Regions from separate parts of the Kitasatospora sp. NPDC034035 genome, predicted to be linked through region 4. Evidence: riboswitches for the same ligand, from Rfam matches in the RefSeq annotation. Region 4 holds a riboswitch; each other region holds the start of a gene.
What was found. A riboswitch is a leader RNA that binds a small molecule or an ion and turns the genes downstream of it on or off. The one in region 4 is predicted to bind cyclic di-AMP.
Positions count from the first base shown of each region.

Region 1 (3,925 bases), on a different contig from region 4:
CGCGCGGGGTCCGGGTACGGTTCAGCCGGACCGGGGAGACCGCGGACGAGCTGATTCGCCGTCTGGTGCGGGCCGAGCCGCAGGGCCGTCCGGTGGTGGTGGTCTCCGCCGACCGGGAGGTCGCGGAGGGCGTGCGGAAGGCGGGCGCGCGCCCGGTCGCCTCGGTGCTGCTGCTGAACCGGCTGGCCCGGCCCTGAGCGCGGGCCGCGTAGGATGACTCCTGGTCAGCCTTGGGTCCGTGGTGGTGTGCGGGTCCGGTGAAGTCGGTGTGGGAAACAGAGTTCACGCCTTCGGGGGAGTGGCAAAGCGGATAGATCCGCACTAGGGTCTGGCGTCAAACCTATTTTCCGGAATCTCATCCAATCGGGTGAGTCCGTTGGAAGAAGGAGCCGGTCCCTTGGCCTCCCACCGCCGTCCCAAGCAGCCGAGCCGCGCGCGGGTCTCCGTGCTCACCGCGGCCGCTGCGACCGCGGTCGCACTCTCCGCCCAGGTAGCCGCGCACGCCGCGCCGCAGCCGAACAAAACGGACGTCAAGGCGCAGATCGACCAACTCCAGCAAGAGCAGGAGCAGGCGGCAGAGAAGTACAACGGCGCCACGGAGCGGGCCACGCAGCTGCGCAAGCAGGCCGACCAGCTGCAGGACCAGGTGGCCCGCGGCCAGGAGCAGATGACCCAGCTGCAGGCCGGCCTGGCCGAGGTGGCGGGCGAGCAGTACCGCACCGGCGGCATCGACCCGTCCGTCCAGCTGATGCTCTCCTCCGACCCGTCCGGCTACCTGGAGAAGGCCTCCACCGTCCAGCAGGCCAGCACCACCCAGGCGGAGGCGCTCAAGGGGCTGCTGGACCAGCAGCGCCGGCTGGACCAGGAGAAGACCGAGGCGGCCGCCGTGCTGGCCTCGCTCGACACCACCACCAAGGACCTGAACCAGGCCAAGGCGGACGTCAACACCAAGCTGAAGGCCGCCCAGGACCTGATGAACTCGCTGAGCGCCGCCGAGCGCACCGCGCTGAAGGCCCAGCAGGCGCAGGACGACCGGGCCTCGCGCGGCAGCGACCGGGTCGACCTGAGCAGCCTGCCGCCGGCCAGTGGCTACGCGGCCGTGGCCCTCGCCAAGGCGATGAGCAAGCAGGGCTCGCCGTACGTGTGGGGCGCCACCGGGTCGAGCACCTTCGACTGCTCGGGCCTGATGGTCTGGTCGTACGGCCAGGCCGGCGTCTCGCTGCCGCGCACCTCGCAGGAGCAGGGCCACTACGGCACCGCGGTGCCCGGACTGGCGGCGGCTCAGCCGGGCGACCTGGTCATCTACGGCCCCGACATGCACCACGTCGCGATGTACATCGGCAACGGCATGGTGGTCCACGCGCCGCACACCGGTGACGTGGTGAAGGTGATGAAGGCCGACGCGATGCCGATCAACACCATCCGCCGGGTCTGACGGCCCGACACGCCGAAGGGGTTCGCCCGAGCCCTGTGATCCGCGCCACCCCCGATCGGGGGTGGCGTTCGGGTTTTCGACCGTTTCGCGAGTATCGGGTGAGACCTGATCAGCCTTGCGTGGGGCGGCGGTTACCATCGGTCATTTTCACAAAAGAACTTGGGTAATCTTCCGTCTTTTTTCTGACAAGGATTTGAACCGATCACGGTTCAGTTACTAGGGTCATGCACCGAGCCATCGCAGTGTCGATCACCCAGCCGGGGTGGCGGCGGTGGCTACCGTCGAGTTCGCGAGGCAGCGGGGCAGGTCGAAGCGACTGCCCGACAGGGGAGCCCAGTAGTCGGGGGTGCTGCGCAGCGGAGCCGGGGAACCACGTTCCTCCGGGGTGAATCGGCGCCAGGTCGGCCGCTGGAACGGCCGTGAGGCGTCGTAGGGCATGCTTCCGGCCCGAACCCGTCAGCTCACCCGGTAGGCGGACGTAGGAAGAAGGAGCCCGCCTTCGTGGCGTCCCATCGTCGTCCCAAGCCAGCCGGCCGCGCCCGTGTCTCGATCCTGACCGGTGTCGCCGCCGCAGCCGTCGCCCTCTCCGCGCAGTCCGGCGCCCACGCCGACCCGCAGCCGACCAAGGACCAGGTCAAGGAGCAGGTCGACCAGCTCAACGAGCAGGCCGAGGTGGCGACCGAGCAGTACAACGCCGCCCAGGAGAAGCAGCAGACGCTGGAGAAGCAGGTCTCCGGCCTGCAGGACCAGGTGGCCCGTCAGCAGGACCAGGTGACCGACCTGCAGGGCGGCCTGGCCGAGATCGCCGGGGAGCAGTACCGCAACGGCGGCATATCCCCGACCGTGCAGCTGATGTTCTCGTCCAGCCCGGACAGCTTCCTCAACCAGGCCGGTGCGCTGAACCAGGCCGGCGACACCCAGAAGAACCAGCTGAAGGTGCTCCAGGAGCAGCAGCGCAAGCTCGACCAGGACCGCACCGAGGCCCAGGGCAAGCTCGCCGAGCTGGAGTCGACCACCCAGCAGCTGAAGGCCTCCAAGGACGAGGTCCAGAACAAGCTGAAGGCCGCCCAGGACCTGCTCAACACCCTGACCGAGCAGGAGCGCCAGGCGCTGCGCGCGGCCGAGGAGAAGGCCGCCGCCGACGCCAAGGCCCAGGCCGACGCCGCGGTGAAGGCCCAGCAGGCCGCCGACCGCGCCTCCCGCGACAACAGCCGCACCGACCTCTCCGCGGGCTCGGCCCCGGCCCCGGCCTCGCCGGTCGCCAAGCCGGTCGCCCCCGGCAGCTCGCGCGGTGCAGCCGCGCTCTCCGCCGCCGCCTCCAAGGTCGGCAGCCCGTACGTGTGGGGCGCCACCGGCGCGTCCTCCTTCGACTGCTCCGGCCTGATGGTCTGGGCGTTCAACCAGGTCGGCGTCTCGCTGCCGCGCACCTCGCAGGAGCAGGCGCACGCCGGCACCCGGATCGGCAGCGACCTGTCCCAGGCCCAGCCCGGCGACCTGCTGATCTTCTTCGGGGACGCCCACCACGTCGGCATCTACGCCGGCAACGGCCAGGTGCTGCACGCGCCCAAGCCGGGTGCCTCGGTCCGCTACGAGGCCGTCACCAACATGCCGCTGACCAGCATCGTGCGGGTCTGATCCGTACTCGGCGCTTCCAGGCCCGGTCTTCCTCCACGGAAGGCCGGGCCTGCGGCTTTTTCGGCGGCTCGGGCTGATGTCCGATTACGGGTCAAATATTCGGGTCCGGAGGGGTTTGGACTCGCTTGCCCGGACTCGCTAACGTCTGCCACCGGACTCCCGCTCGACGACCGCCCGCAGTGGGGCGGCGGCGGGGCCGCGCCGCAGGATTGGAGCCGCTGCCACCATGCCCGTGCACCGCCGTTCCCAACTGCTCGTCCGTGCGCTGGTGCTGACGGCGGCGGCCACCACCGCGCTCGGCATGGCGACCGGCGGCAGCGCCCACGCCGCCCCCGGCAGCCCGGACCCGGCCGACCGCAAGGACGTCAAGACACAGGTCGAGCAGCTCTACGACGAGGCCGAGCAGGCTTCGGAGAGGTACAACGCGGCCCAGGAGGCCCAGCGGCGGCTCCAGGGGGAGACCACGATCCTGCAGGGCGAGATCGCCGTCGCCCAGGACCAGCTCAACGAGCTGCGCGGCGACCTGGCGACCGTGGCCGGGGCCGAGTACCGCGGCGGCGGGATGACCCAGACCGCCCGGCTGATGCTGTCCCCCGACCCGGAGGACTACCTCGCCCGCGCCCGAACCATGGGCCAGGCGACGCAGCGGCAGCAGGAGACGCTGCACGAGCTGGTCACCCGCCAGCGCCGGCTCGACCAACGGCGCGCCGAGGCCGCCGGCAAGCTCGCCGAGCTGGACCAGACCCGCCGCTCGCTCGCCGACAGCAAGCAGCAGATCCAGCAGCGGCTGACCACGGCACAGAAGCTGCTCAACGGCCTGGGCGCCGTCGAGCGGGCCAGGATGACCGCCCAGGA
Region 1 is NZ_JBVISA010000017.1:82,558-86,482, reverse strand. Features, by position in the region: gene ACZ52J_RS23875 (NYN domain-containing protein) at 1-197, shown strand, start outside; gene ACZ52J_RS23870 (C40 family peptidase) at 398-1,435, shown strand; cyclic di-AMP (ydaO/yuaA leader) riboswitch at 1,773-1,926, shown strand; gene ACZ52J_RS23865 (C40 family peptidase) at 1,937-3,070, shown strand; gene ACZ52J_RS23860 (C40 family peptidase) at 3,297-3,925, shown strand, end outside.
Region 1: another riboswitch for cyclic di-AMP. It lies ahead of ACZ52J_RS23865 (C40 family peptidase); the one in region 4 lies ahead of ACZ52J_RS08015 (LysM peptidoglycan-binding domain-containing protein).

Region 2 (3,925 bases), on a different contig from region 4:
GTACAGCGAGGGGGTGGCGACCCCGGCCCGGGCGGCGACGGCGGCCAGGGTGAGGGCGTCGGCGCCCTGTTCGTCGATGAGGGCGAGGGCGTGGTCGACGACCTGGTCGGGGGTCAGTCCTACGCGGGGCATGGTTTCGGCTTCTCCGTACGGAAGTCGGGCGACGGGTCGGGCCGGACGGCCGCTCGGTCGGGCGGCCGGGCCGGCGGTCAGGCGAGTTCGGCGAGGAAGGGCAGCAGGGCGTCCGTGGTGGCCTGCGGGTTGTCGGCCATCGGATAGTGCCCGGACCCCTCGATCATCGCCTTCCGCGCGCCGAGTGCCGCGACCTGCCGGTCGGCGACGAGTTCCGGCTTTGGGAAGTCGGGGTCCTTGCTGCCCATGACCACCAGCGCCGGGCACCGCACGGCGGCCGTCCAGCCGGCCGGCGACGAGTCCCCGGTGACGTATCCGCGGGTGGCGGTCTTGCGGCCCGGGGTGCGCAGGGCGGCGACCAGTCCGTCCACGTAGCCGTCGAAGTCGGCGGGCTTGGCGCCGGGGAAGGCCATCCGGCGCAGGTAGAAGCCCCAGAAGGCGGGCCAGTGGACGAGGGCCGCGCTCATCAGGCGGAGGGCGCCGCGCATCAGGGCGCCGGGCTGCGGGTTCTCGACGAAGGCGTCGATCAGGACGATCCCGGCGATCCGCTCCGGGGCGTCCCCGGCGGCCTTGACGACCGTCGCGCCGGTGTAGGAGTTCCCGGCGAGGACGGCGCGTTCGATGCCGAGGTGGTCGAGCAGGGCGAGGACGTCGCCGGCGATGGCGGCGGGGCCGTAGTCGTCCCAGGCGATGGAGGATTCGCCGAAGCCGCGCAGGTCCATGGTGACGACGCGGTGGCCGGCGGCGACGAGCAGCGGGCGCAGGTGCCGGTACGCGGCCCGGCTGTCGAGCATTCCGGGGAGCAGGACGACGGGGGTGCCGTCGCCCTGTCGGGTGTCGTCGAAGGCGATCCGCCCGCCGGGGACGGTCAGGTACTGGGTGTCCGGGCTGATGGGGGCGTTCATGGTGGGCCTCCTCGGTCCTTCGCTGCGACATCGGCGCTGCTGCCGATAGCCATAAAGCTAAGGCTAATAGCCTTAGCCGTCAAGCCCTCGGCCGAAGAGAGTCTCGAAGGAACTGTCGAAGAGGGCGTCGACGGGAGAGGGGAAGGCTGGCTCGCCTCAGATCCCCTCGGGCTTGAACGGGTCGTGCTCGCTGAGCAGCTTCTCCAGTCGGGCCTGGTCGACCCGGCTGACGATCTCGTTCGACTCGTGCCGGTCCCGGATCACCTTCGCCAGGGTGAAGGAGGAGGTGACCGTGTAGAGGAGGCCGATCCCGAGGAATGCCCGAGTCCACCCGCCGACCGGCAGGTAGGCGATCCCGACGGCGAGGGCGGTGCCCGACAGGGCGAAGGAGAGGATGGCCTGGATGTAGTACGCGGCCGTCGTGCGGTTCTGCATCGGTGCGCTCATGGCGCCAGGATGCGGCCGCCCGGCCGGGCCGCACATGAGTAGGAGTACTCAGATGGGGTGCTCGCATGAGGGGTCGTTCGTTGACGTCCGATCACTCGCTCCACTGCCGTCCCGGACGGATGGCTTGGAATCAGAGCGTCCTAGGATTAACGTTTGATAACGCAGCGCGGTCGTCAACGCCGTTCCCAGACGGCACCGTGCGCCGTCGCCTAATCCCGCCGACCGGCCTCCGGGCAGGTCAGGGAGCCGGGGAACCATGTTCCTTGGGGTGAATCGGCGGGGCCCCGGCCCGGCCGTAGGAGACCTTCCTGCTCCGAACCCGTCAGCTAACCCGGTAGGCGCGAAGGAAGGAAAGGAGCGCGCCTCCGTGGCGTCGACGCACACCCCGGCACACCCGGCCGGCCCCGCAGCCGGTACCCAGCTCCTCGACCACCCCGGCGTGGACGGGCCCGAGGCCCTCGGCCCGGAGGCCGAGGCCAACCGGCACCGGATGCCGCGTCAGACCCGCGGCGCCTCCCCGCTGCTCGGCGTCACCGCCGTCGCCGCCACCCTCGGTGCCACCGGCTTCGCCTCGGCCACCCCGGCCGTCGCGCCCGCCATCGAGGCCCCCGACGAGACCCCGGTCGCGCTCGCCGCCGACCCCGGCCTCGCGCTCGCCGCCCGCATCCAGCAGCAGGCCGACAGCCAGCGCACCGCCGCCGAGGAGGGTGCCCGCGTGCAGGCCGCGCAGGAGGCCGAGGCCAAGGCCGCCGCCAAGGAGGCGGAGGCCAAGGCCGCCGCGACGGAGGCGGAGGCCAAGCGCGCCGCCGCCCTCACCCTCCCGGTGAAGGACTACCGGCTCTCCGCCCACTACGGCCAGAGCGCCCGCTACTGGGCCAACCTGCACACCGGCCTGGACTTCGCCGCCGACACCGGCACCCCGGTGTACGCGCTCGGCCAGGGCACCATCACCTCGGCCGGCTGGTCCGGCTCGTACGGCTACCGGATCGTCGAGACCCTGCCCGACGGCACCGAGATCTGGTACTGCCACCTCTCCTCGATCATCAAGGGCTCCGGCGGCGTCGCCTCCGGCCAGCAGATCGGCAAGGTCGGCGCGACCGGCAACGTCACCGGCCCGCACCTGCACCTGGAGGTGCGCCCCGGCGGCGGCGCCCCGGTCGACCCGGAGCCCTGGCTCCAGCAGCACGGCCTCAACCCGTAACGGACACCCGAAAGCCCCCGGTCGCACGCTCGGTTCGAGCGGCCGGGGGCTTTTCGCGGCGTCTCACTCCTCCGCGGGCAACTGCGCCACGTACGCGTCGATCTCCTCCTGGCCGGGCTCCGGCGCCAGCTCGGGGAACTCCGCCACCAGCAGCCGCGGCAGCCCCGGCACCGTCCACTCCCCGAACAGGTCGAGCGCCGCGTCGACCGCCGCCTCCTCGAACTGCCCGAAGTCACCGGCCAGCTCGTCCGGCATCGGCCGCCCGAGCGCGGTCAGCTCGGCCAGGTTGCGGTAGCTGCGCCGCATCAGGCCCTGCTCCAGCAGCCGCCGCGCGCCGTCCGTGGCCATGCCGACCGACAGCACCCGGCCCGGTCCCCAGCCCCGCTCGTCCGGCTCGTCCAGCCAGCCGGCCGGCACCAGCGACTCGTACGCGGCCAGCCGCTCCTCCTCCGGGAGCTCGCCGAAGCCGGTCAGCCAGTCCCGCACCGCCGCCTCGTCCGCGACGTCCACCCCGTACGCGTGCAGCAGCAGCGCGTACAGCCGGGGCCAGGTCACCAGGTCGGCGCGGCGCAGCAGCCCGGCCGCGACCTCGCCCTGCCACTCGGCCTCCGCGTGCAGCCGCTCCTGGCGCTTGGCGTTGAGCCGCCGGACCGCCCGCTGGTGGTCGATCAGCAACCGGACCGCGTCGCCGTACGCGAGCGGGTCCTCCTCGGGGGTGGGTTGGACGTACAGGTGGAGCCGCTCGTACAGCAGGTGCTCCACCGCGTCGGAGGTCAGTTCGGGCCAGCCGTCGTGCATCCTGCCCTCGCCCAGCTCCAGCAGCGCCAGCACCGCGCGCAGCGGCGCCTCGGCCACCGGCGTGCGGCCCTGCTCGGCCGCCCAGGCGAGCAGGTCGGCGGCCCTGGTGCGCGGGGCGAGTCGCAGGTCTTCGTCGTTCATAGTCCGAACGGTAGCCTCCGGGGGCCGGTAGGGTCGGCCGCCATGGTCCCCGTACGACTCACCGGCCCCCGGCTGGCCATCCGCGAGTACCACCACACCGACGGCGACGTGGACGCGCTGCACGCCCTGTTCGGCGACCCGGAGGTCACCCGCCACCTGCCGTTCGAGCCGTACGACCGCGAGACCTGCGCCGACCAGATCGAGCTCTACCTGGAGGAGGCGATGGCCGACGAGCGGGACACCTACCGGCTCGCCGTCACCAGGCTCGCCGACGCCGAGGACCCGCAGGACGCGACCCCGA
Region 2 is NZ_JBVISA010000002.1:422,473-426,397, forward strand. Features, by position in the region: gene ACZ52J_RS04750 (TetR/AcrR family transcriptional regulator) at 1-132, opposite strand, end outside; gene ACZ52J_RS04755 (alpha/beta fold hydrolase) at 210-1,037, opposite strand; gene ACZ52J_RS04760 (YiaA/YiaB family inner membrane protein) at 1,194-1,484, opposite strand; cyclic di-AMP (ydaO/yuaA leader) riboswitch at 1,681-1,839, shown strand; gene ACZ52J_RS04765 (M23 family metallopeptidase) at 1,852-2,685, shown strand; gene ACZ52J_RS04770 (hypothetical protein) at 2,749-3,624, opposite strand; gene ACZ52J_RS04775 (GNAT family N-acetyltransferase) at 3,667-3,925, shown strand, end outside.
Region 2: another riboswitch for cyclic di-AMP. It lies ahead of ACZ52J_RS04765 (M23 family metallopeptidase); the one in region 4 lies ahead of ACZ52J_RS08015 (LysM peptidoglycan-binding domain-containing protein).

Region 3 (3,925 bases), on a different contig from region 4:
AGCAGGGCGGCGATCTCGGCCCGGGTGTAGATGAGCGCCGGACCGTCCGGGAAGCGCGAGTTGCGCATCGCCACATCACCGCCCGGCAGGGCCGCGAACTCGACGCAGTTGCCCTGGGAGTTGCTGTGCCGGCTCTTCTGCCAGACCACCCCCGTGAGATCGGCCGCGGCCATCCCGTTGTGGGTGTCGTACGAGCCGTGCGTGTCCTGCGAGTCGTGCGAGTCGTGCATAGAAATCTCCCGAAGAGCTCCGGAGTTGTCGTCCAGCGCGGCGCCCCCGGCACCGCCGAACGAACGGACCGGCCCCGTACCGGCCCGGCACAACGCCTCACTTGACGCGATGATAGCTGCAGTGCACGTGCATCAGCACGGGACGTTGCAGGTGCACGAGGCCTTTTACCCGCGGCCCCGAACTCTTCACGGGGTCTCCCCTGACGGTACGTAAACGGACATAGTCGACTGAATCACCGGAGCCGCGATAACCCGCCGTGAGCGGCTCCCCGCTGAATGTTGATCTTCGAATGCCGGGAGTCGCGCCACCGTGACCCTCCGTCAGACGACCTCCGGACTGTGAGACATCTCACGCACCACAGTCGCAACGCCGCACCACGTGGGGCACGTCAAAGCAATGGCCCGTGCTCGCACGGGGGTTGGGTGAGGAATGTCCGGATTGTGGGCAAACCACCCGTACCGGCACGGCGGCCACACCGGGTCCGCACCGCGACCGCGCCAAACCCGTACGGCAGCCGACTGCAGGCCGGACGGGCCGATGTCCTACGATCTCCGGCATGAGCACCGCAGCCATTCCGGGCGCGCCACTGCCCGTCCGCACTCCAGGCTCCCGTGCGCGGGGGCGCCACCGTCGTCCCGAGCGCCCCGCGATCCCGGCCAACGCGCCGGCCCTGGTGCTCGCCGTGCCCGCGACCGCCGGGCCCGAGTCCCGCTCGGTCGTCGAGGAGCTGCTCTCCATCGTCCGCAGCGAGCAGAACGGCGTCCAGGCCGCGGTCGGCTACCTCCCCGGCGACTACGCCGAGGGCGCCGGCGGCGAGGACCGCACCGTCGCCGAGCTCCTGGCCATGGCCGCCGAGGCCGGGCTGCCGACGCCCGTCCTGGTGCCGCTGGTGCCCGGTCCGCACGGTTTCCTGGCCGAACTCCACGCGCTCGCCGCCGAGTACGGCGCGCCGGTCACCGACGCGCTGGGCCCGCACCCGCTGCTCGCCGAGGCCGTGCACGTGCGACTCTCCGAGGCGGGGCTGGCCCGCGCCGACCGGGCCCGGCTGTTCGCCATCGCGACCGCCGCGGACGGCGTGGTCCTGACCACCGTCGGCGGCGAGGACGCCGCCGCCGCAGCCGGCATCACCGGCGTACTGCTGGCCGCCCGACTGGCCGTCCCGGTCGTCGCCGCCGCGCTCGACGTGCCCGGCTCGGTGGCCGCGGCCGTCAACCACCTCAAGGAGTCCGGCTCGCAGCGCCCGGCGCTGGCCCCGCTGGTGATCGGGCCGGAGGCCGACTCCGAGCTGCTCGCCACGGCCGCCGAGGAGACCGGCTGCCCGTCGGCGGCGCCGCTGGGCGCGTACCCGACCGTCGGCCAGCTGATCGCCTCCACCTACCTGGCCGCGCTGCCCACGCCGTCCCCGGAGGAGCTGGCGCAGGCCGAGGCGGAGGCGGCGGCCGCCGCCGAGGCCGAGGGGGTCGTGGAGGGCGCCCGGCGCGCTCACGCGGCCGCCGAGGCGCCTGCCGGACAGTAAGGACACCACGCGCCGGTCGGCGCGCACACAGGGCCCGGAACGGCTTGCGTTCCGGGCCCTTCGCTTTGCCTCTCTCGTTGCCCCTCCTGTTGCCTCTCCTGCTGCCCCTCCTGCTGCTTTCCTGTGCCGTACGGGAGTTACAGGAGTTAAGCGAGCAATGAAGGGAATGTCCGTTCTGGCGCCATTTGCAAGGAAATGGTGAGCGCACTCTCCGGCGCTCGAATCGCGGCCACCCCCCTGGCTCGGACGGCGCGCCGCTTCGCGCTTCAACACACCGTCACGTCACTCCTGAGGCGAAGACAGTTGTGGGCATCCGCAACAGCATTGCCGAAAAACGATCATTTACGATCATGATTACCTGACATTTTGGCAGTTCCCACTAAACCGTGATGCGCGTCACAGCTATTTGCAGTTTGAACTTAAGTCTGCTTAACGTGCTCCCCGTTCGTGGCCACACGGACCCAGTTCATCCGCAACGCCGAGTCCTGCCGTCGGATGTCCTGGAAGCGCGAAAACGCACCACGGCAGGAGCGGGGGACCCACAGGTAAGTCGCCCCGGACCGTTCCCCGGAACGTCCAGGGCTAGGGGTGAAGCCGCGCTCACGCGCGGCCGGGCAACTCCAGCCCGAATCCGACAGCTCACCTCGCAGGCGTGGGAGAGGACCGCGTCTTCATGCTGCCCACCAACGGCACCCGTCTGTCCAGCCGCACCCGCCGCGTGATCGCCGCCATCGGCGTCGCGGGCGTCGGCCTCACCGTCCCGTGCCTCGTCTCCGGCACCGCCTCCGCGGCCTCCGTCGCCACCTGGGACAAGGTCGCCCAGTGCGAGAGCACCGGCAACTGGAGCATCAACACCGGCAACGGCTTCTACGGCGGCCTCCAGTTCACCCAGAGCACCTGGTCCGCCTTCGGCGGCACCGCCTACGCCGCGCGCGCCGACCTGGCCACCAAGGACCAGCAGATCGCCGTCGCCGAGAAGGTCCTCGCCTCGCAGGGCCCCGGCGCCTGGCCGGTGTGCTCGGTCCAGGCCGGCCTCACCAAGGGTGGCGCCCCGGCGTCCGTCGACACCTCGACCGCCGCCAAGCCCGCCGCGCCCGCCGCCCCGGTCGCCAAGCCCGCCGCCAAGCCGGCGCAGACCCAGGCCCCGGCCGCCAAGCCGGCCGCGCCCGCCCAGGACGCTGCCCAGGCCGCCACCGACTCCGCCACCGGCAACTGGACGCAGAAGCACCAGCAGCAGGCCCAGAGCGGCGACTACACCGTGGTCGAGGGCGACTGGCTGTCCTCGATCGCCGACAAGCACAACGTCCAGGGCGGCTGGCAGCGGCTGTACGACCTCAACCGCAGCACCCTGACCGACGGTCCGAACACCATCTACCCGGGCCAGCACCTGTCCTTCGGCGACGGCGGCCAGGCCCAGCAGTCGGCCTCCACCGACCAGTCCGCCTCCTCGGACAAGTCCGGCTCGGACTTCACCTGGTTCAACCGCTCGCAGAAGTCCGGTCAGTCCGCGAACGGCGGTGCCGTGAACGCCAAGCCGGCGGCCCAGACCCAGACCCCGGCCGCCCAGCCGGCCGCCCAGGCGCAGACCCAGGCCCCGGCCCAGGCCGCCACCGGCAGCATGGCCGCCGCGGTCGCCTTCGCCGAGTCCAAGGTCGGCCAGGCCTACGTCTACGGCGGCACCGGCAACGGCGGCTGGGACTGCTCCGGCCTGACCCAGGCCGCGCTGCGCGCCGCGGGCATCTCCGTCCCGCGCGTCGCCGCCGACCAGGCCGCCGCCAGCACCCACGTCTCGCTGGACAGCCTGCAGCCGGGCGACCTGCTGTTCTGGTCCAACAACGGCCAGGACTCGGGCGTCTACCACGTCGCGATCTACGTCGGCGGCGGCAAGTACGTCGAGGCCGCCAACCCGAGCTCGGGCGTGCGCGAGCAGACCGTCGCCAACTGGGCCCCGGACTTCGCCGGCCGGGTCTGAGCACGGCGAACGGCTGACAGCCGACGGATTTCGACTGACGGACAACAGATAACAGATAACAGATTTCAACATCTGTCAGCTGTCAGTCGTCCTCCGAACGCTGACCACCCGCCACCCCCGGGGAGAGTCTGGTCGCTCCTCCCCGGGGGTTCCGGCGTATCCCCGTGGTGAAACCCCGCCCCAACGGGCAAGCTGCTGCTCCGCAC
Region 3 is NZ_JBVISA010000011.1:258,656-262,580, reverse strand. Features, by position in the region: gene ACZ52J_RS18410 (DUF397 domain-containing protein) at 1-230, opposite strand, end outside; gene ACZ52J_RS18405 (sirohydrochlorin chelatase family protein) at 788-1,747, shown strand; cyclic di-AMP (ydaO/yuaA leader) riboswitch at 2,245-2,413, shown strand; gene ACZ52J_RS18400 (transglycosylase family protein) at 2,421-3,719, shown strand.
Region 3: another riboswitch for cyclic di-AMP. It lies ahead of ACZ52J_RS18400 (transglycosylase family protein); the one in region 4 lies ahead of ACZ52J_RS08015 (LysM peptidoglycan-binding domain-containing protein).

Region 4 (3,925 bases):
CCCTTGAGGGTGTGGTAGACCTCGACGCCCCAGCGGACGGCCTCGGAGAAGGACTCCGCGCCGATCGGAGCGATCATGAACTCCTGGATGTCGACGTTGGAGTCCGCGTGCGAGCCGCCGTTGAGGATGTTCATCATCGGGACCGGCAGGACGTGCGCGTTCGGGCCGCCCAGGTAGCGGAACAGCGGCAGGTCGCTGGCCTCGGAGGCGGCGTGGGCGACGGCCAGCGAGACGCCCAGGATGGCGTTGGCGCCGAGCGAGGACTTGTCCGGGGTGGCGTCCAGGTCCAGCATGGCCTGGTCGATCAGGCGCTGCTCGGTGGCGTCGTAGCCGACCAGCTCCGGGCCGATCTGCTCGATGACGGCCAGGACGGCCTTCTCCACGCCCTTGCCGAAGTAGCGGTTCTTGTCACCGTCGCGCAGCTCCAGCGCCTCGAAGGCGCCGGTGGAGGCACCCGACGGGACAGCGGCACGACCCGTGCTGCCGTCGTCGAGGCCGACCTCGACCTCGACCGTGGGGTTGCCGCGCGAGTCGAGGATCTCACGGGCTACGACGACATCGATGGACGGCACGAGGCATCTCCTTGCGGAAGCAGGTCCGGCTGACGGTGGTGCTGTCAGCAGGACGATTGCGGAGTCGTTACGGACCAGAGCCTAGCCGCCCAGGCTCCCGGGGCCACGTCCGCCTCGGTCTCGTCTCAGCGTGTGGCCCCGCTACCCACCAGTAGTTCACCTGCTTGTCCCAGCTTGTCCCACTGAAGCGGGCGAATGCGGACGAAGGGGGCCGGCGGGCCCAACCCCCTTCGCGCGTCGGCCTTCACGCGTCGGCTCAGCCGAGGTGCAGCACCTGGCCGGGCAGGATCAGGTTCGGGTCGCCGCCGACGGTCCCGTGGTTCTGCTCGTACAGCGCGTGCCAGCCGCCGGACACGCCCTGCGCGGCGGCGATGGTCGACAGGGTGTCACCGTCGCGGACGGTGTAGTCGTGGCCGGACGCCGGAGCGGCCTGCGGCGCGTACTGCTGCTGCGCGGCCTGCGGGGCGTACTGCTGCGCGGCGGCGTGGCCCGCGTACTGCTGGTAGACGCTCTGGTGGCTGGTCCAGTACCAGGCGCCGTTGTTCTGGTACCAGTACACCTTCGCGTCCGCGTCCCAACCGCCCTGGCCGGAGAGGCCGTGGGCCTGCGGCTGCGCCTGCTGCTGCGGGGCGGCCTGCTGCACCGGCTTCTGGGCAGGCTTCTGCGCGGCGGGCTTCTGGGCGGCCGGGTTCTGAGCCGGCTTGGCGGCGGGCTTCTGGGCCTGCTGCGCGGGGGCGGACTGCGGCTTGGCGTCCGAGGAGGTGTCGACCGCGGCCGGGGCACCGCCCTTGCTCAGGCCCGCCTTCTTCGAGCAGACCGGCCAGGCGCCCGGGCCCTGCGAGGCGAGCACCTTCTCGGCGACCGAGATCTGCTGCGCCCGGCTGGCCTGGTTGGCCTGCGGCGCGTACGCGGTGCCGCCGTACGCCTTCCAGGTGCCGGAGGTGAACTGCAGGCCGCCGTAGAAGCCGTTGCCGGTGTTGATGCTCCAGTTGCCGCCGCTCTCGCACTGGGCGACGGAGTCCCAGGCGGAGGCCGGTGCGGCGGAGGCGCCGGTGGCGGTGAGGAGCGGCATCGCGAGTCCGACGCCGGCCACACCGGCGACGGCAATGGCCTTCTCGGTCTGGGTACGACGGCGGTGACGACCGGTTCCAACGAACAGCATGAAGAGGTCCCTCTCCGCACGCCTGCGAGGTGAGCTGTCGGGTTCGGACCGGGAGGTGGCCCGGCCGCCGTACGCGGAAACGATTCCGCTCAGGCGGCTTCACCCCAAGCCGTGGGAAACGGCAACAAACCTGGTTCCCCCGCCCCTGCCCAGGGTTCTGGTCGGTTTCCCGTGACGCGGCGGGCAGGATTCGGCGTTCCGCGCACGAGGTCCGCAGCTGCGAACTCCAGGGAGAGTAGACAGATCCTCAGACCAATCACAAGCTCATATCACCGATATCACACAGAAATTACGGCGCGTGCCCGATCGCCTACCAACGGCGCCGCTATGTCCGGATTGATGGGCGTTCACACCTGAACCGGAAGACCCCGGGCGACGTTCCGTCAGCGTGTCGCCCGGCGTTTCGTCATCTTGTGTCAGTTTGTCAGGGGCGCATAAGGGGTGTCGGGGGCGTATGCGGAGGCGTATGCAGGGGCGTATGCGGGGAGCGACTCTCCGGACTGAATTCGACCGGAAGTTCCCGCAGTCCACGCATGATCAGACCGCCGCGCCAGCGCAGATTCTCCGGGCTTTCCGCGAGCCGCAGATCGGGCAGCCGGGAAAGCAGTGTGGCCAGGGCGGCACGCCCTTCCAGGCGGGCCAGCGGGGCGCCGATGCAGTAGTGGATGCCGTGCCCGAACCCCAGGTGGGGATTGTCAGTCCGGGCCAGGTCCAGGGTGTTCTCGTCCGCGAACCGGGCCGGATCGCGGTCCGCGGCGGCCAGCACCACCAGCACCGGGTCACCGACCGGGATGTCCACCCCGCCGATGGTCAGCGGCCGCGTCGCGAACCGCCAGGTCGCCATCTCCACCGGCCCGTCGTAGCGCAGGAGTTCCTCGATCCCCGTCTCCAGCAGCGCGTGCTCCCCGCGCGCCACCGACTCCTGCAGCGACCGGCGCTGCCCCGGATTGCGCAGCAGCGCGTACATCCCGTTGCCGATGAGGTTCACGGTCGTCTCGAAACCGGCGAAGAGGAGGATGAAGGCCATTGCCGCGGCCTCGTTCTCGGTCAGGTGCTCGCCGTGGTCGCTCGCCCGGATCAGACCCGAGATCAGGTCGTCCCCGAGGTCCGCCCGCTTGCGGTGGATCAGCTCCAGCAGGTACGCCCGCATCCGCTTCACCGCTCGCCCCACGCCGCCGCGTTGGCCGCCGCCGTGGCGGATCATCATGCCGGCCCAGTCGCGGAAGTCGTCCTGGTCCTCGGCCGGCACGCCCAGCAGGTCGCAGATCGCGTAGATGGGGAGCGGGAAGGCGAACTCGTGGATGAGGTCCGCCGAACCGCGCTGCGCGAAGCCGTCGATCAGCCGGTCCGTGAGCTGCTGCACCCGCGGCTCGAACTCGGCCACCCGGCGCGGGGTGAACGCCTTCGACACCAGTCGGCGCAGCCGCGTGTGGTCCGGCGGGTCGATGTTCAGCAGGTGCGTCATCAGGTCCGCCTGCCGCTCCCCCGGGATGCCCACCCGGCCGGTGCGGTGCGCCTGCTCACTGTGGTGCGCCGGGTTCTTCGACAGCCGGCTGTCCGCGAGCGCCTGCCGGGCGTCCGCATACCTGGTCACCAGCCAGGCCTCGACACCGCTCGGCAGCTTGGTGCGGTGCACCGGGGCGTGCTCGCGCAGCCAGGCGTAGGCGGGGTACGGATCGGTGGCGAACTCCCAGGTGAACAGCTGCGGAGCGGCGGCGTCGGGCTGCTCGGGATCGTCGGACGGCGCGGCGGCCGGCTGCGCGGCGGCGGGCTGGGCGGGGTCGTCGGACGGCGCGGCGGCGGGCCGGGCGGAGTCGGGCTGAGCTGGCATGGGTCGACCGTATCCGGTGGGTGCGCGCCCCCCTTCCTCAACGGCTCGCGACCCCCGCGTCAACGGCGTGCGACGGGCGCGCCAACGCTCCGTGGACGACCCGTGGACGGTCCGTGGACAGCTCTTGGAAAGCTCTTGGCCGGACGCCGGGCGTGAGCCTGGTCACCTGAGGGGTAATCCCTGTTGCGGAGGGTCAGGACCTGCCTACGATCCTCCGCAGTACGCGTGGGCGCCGGTGCGGTGTCGCCCACAGGGAGGAGCAGACCATGCGGGTCAGCGGGTCAGTCGTCGTCATCGCGGTACTCGACGGCGGGTCGGGCGCCGGCCTCGCCCGCCGGTTCGCCGCGGCCGGCGCCGCCG
Region 4 is NZ_JBVISA010000004.1:265,265-269,189, reverse strand. Features, by position in the region: gene eno (phosphopyruvate hydratase) at 1-572, opposite strand, end outside; gene ACZ52J_RS08015 (LysM peptidoglycan-binding domain-containing protein) at 829-1,734, opposite strand; cyclic di-AMP (ydaO/yuaA leader) riboswitch at 1,740-1,907, opposite strand; gene ACZ52J_RS08010 (cytochrome P450 family protein) at 2,159-3,565, opposite strand; gene ACZ52J_RS08005 (SDR family NAD(P)-dependent oxidoreductase) at 3,832-3,925, shown strand, end outside.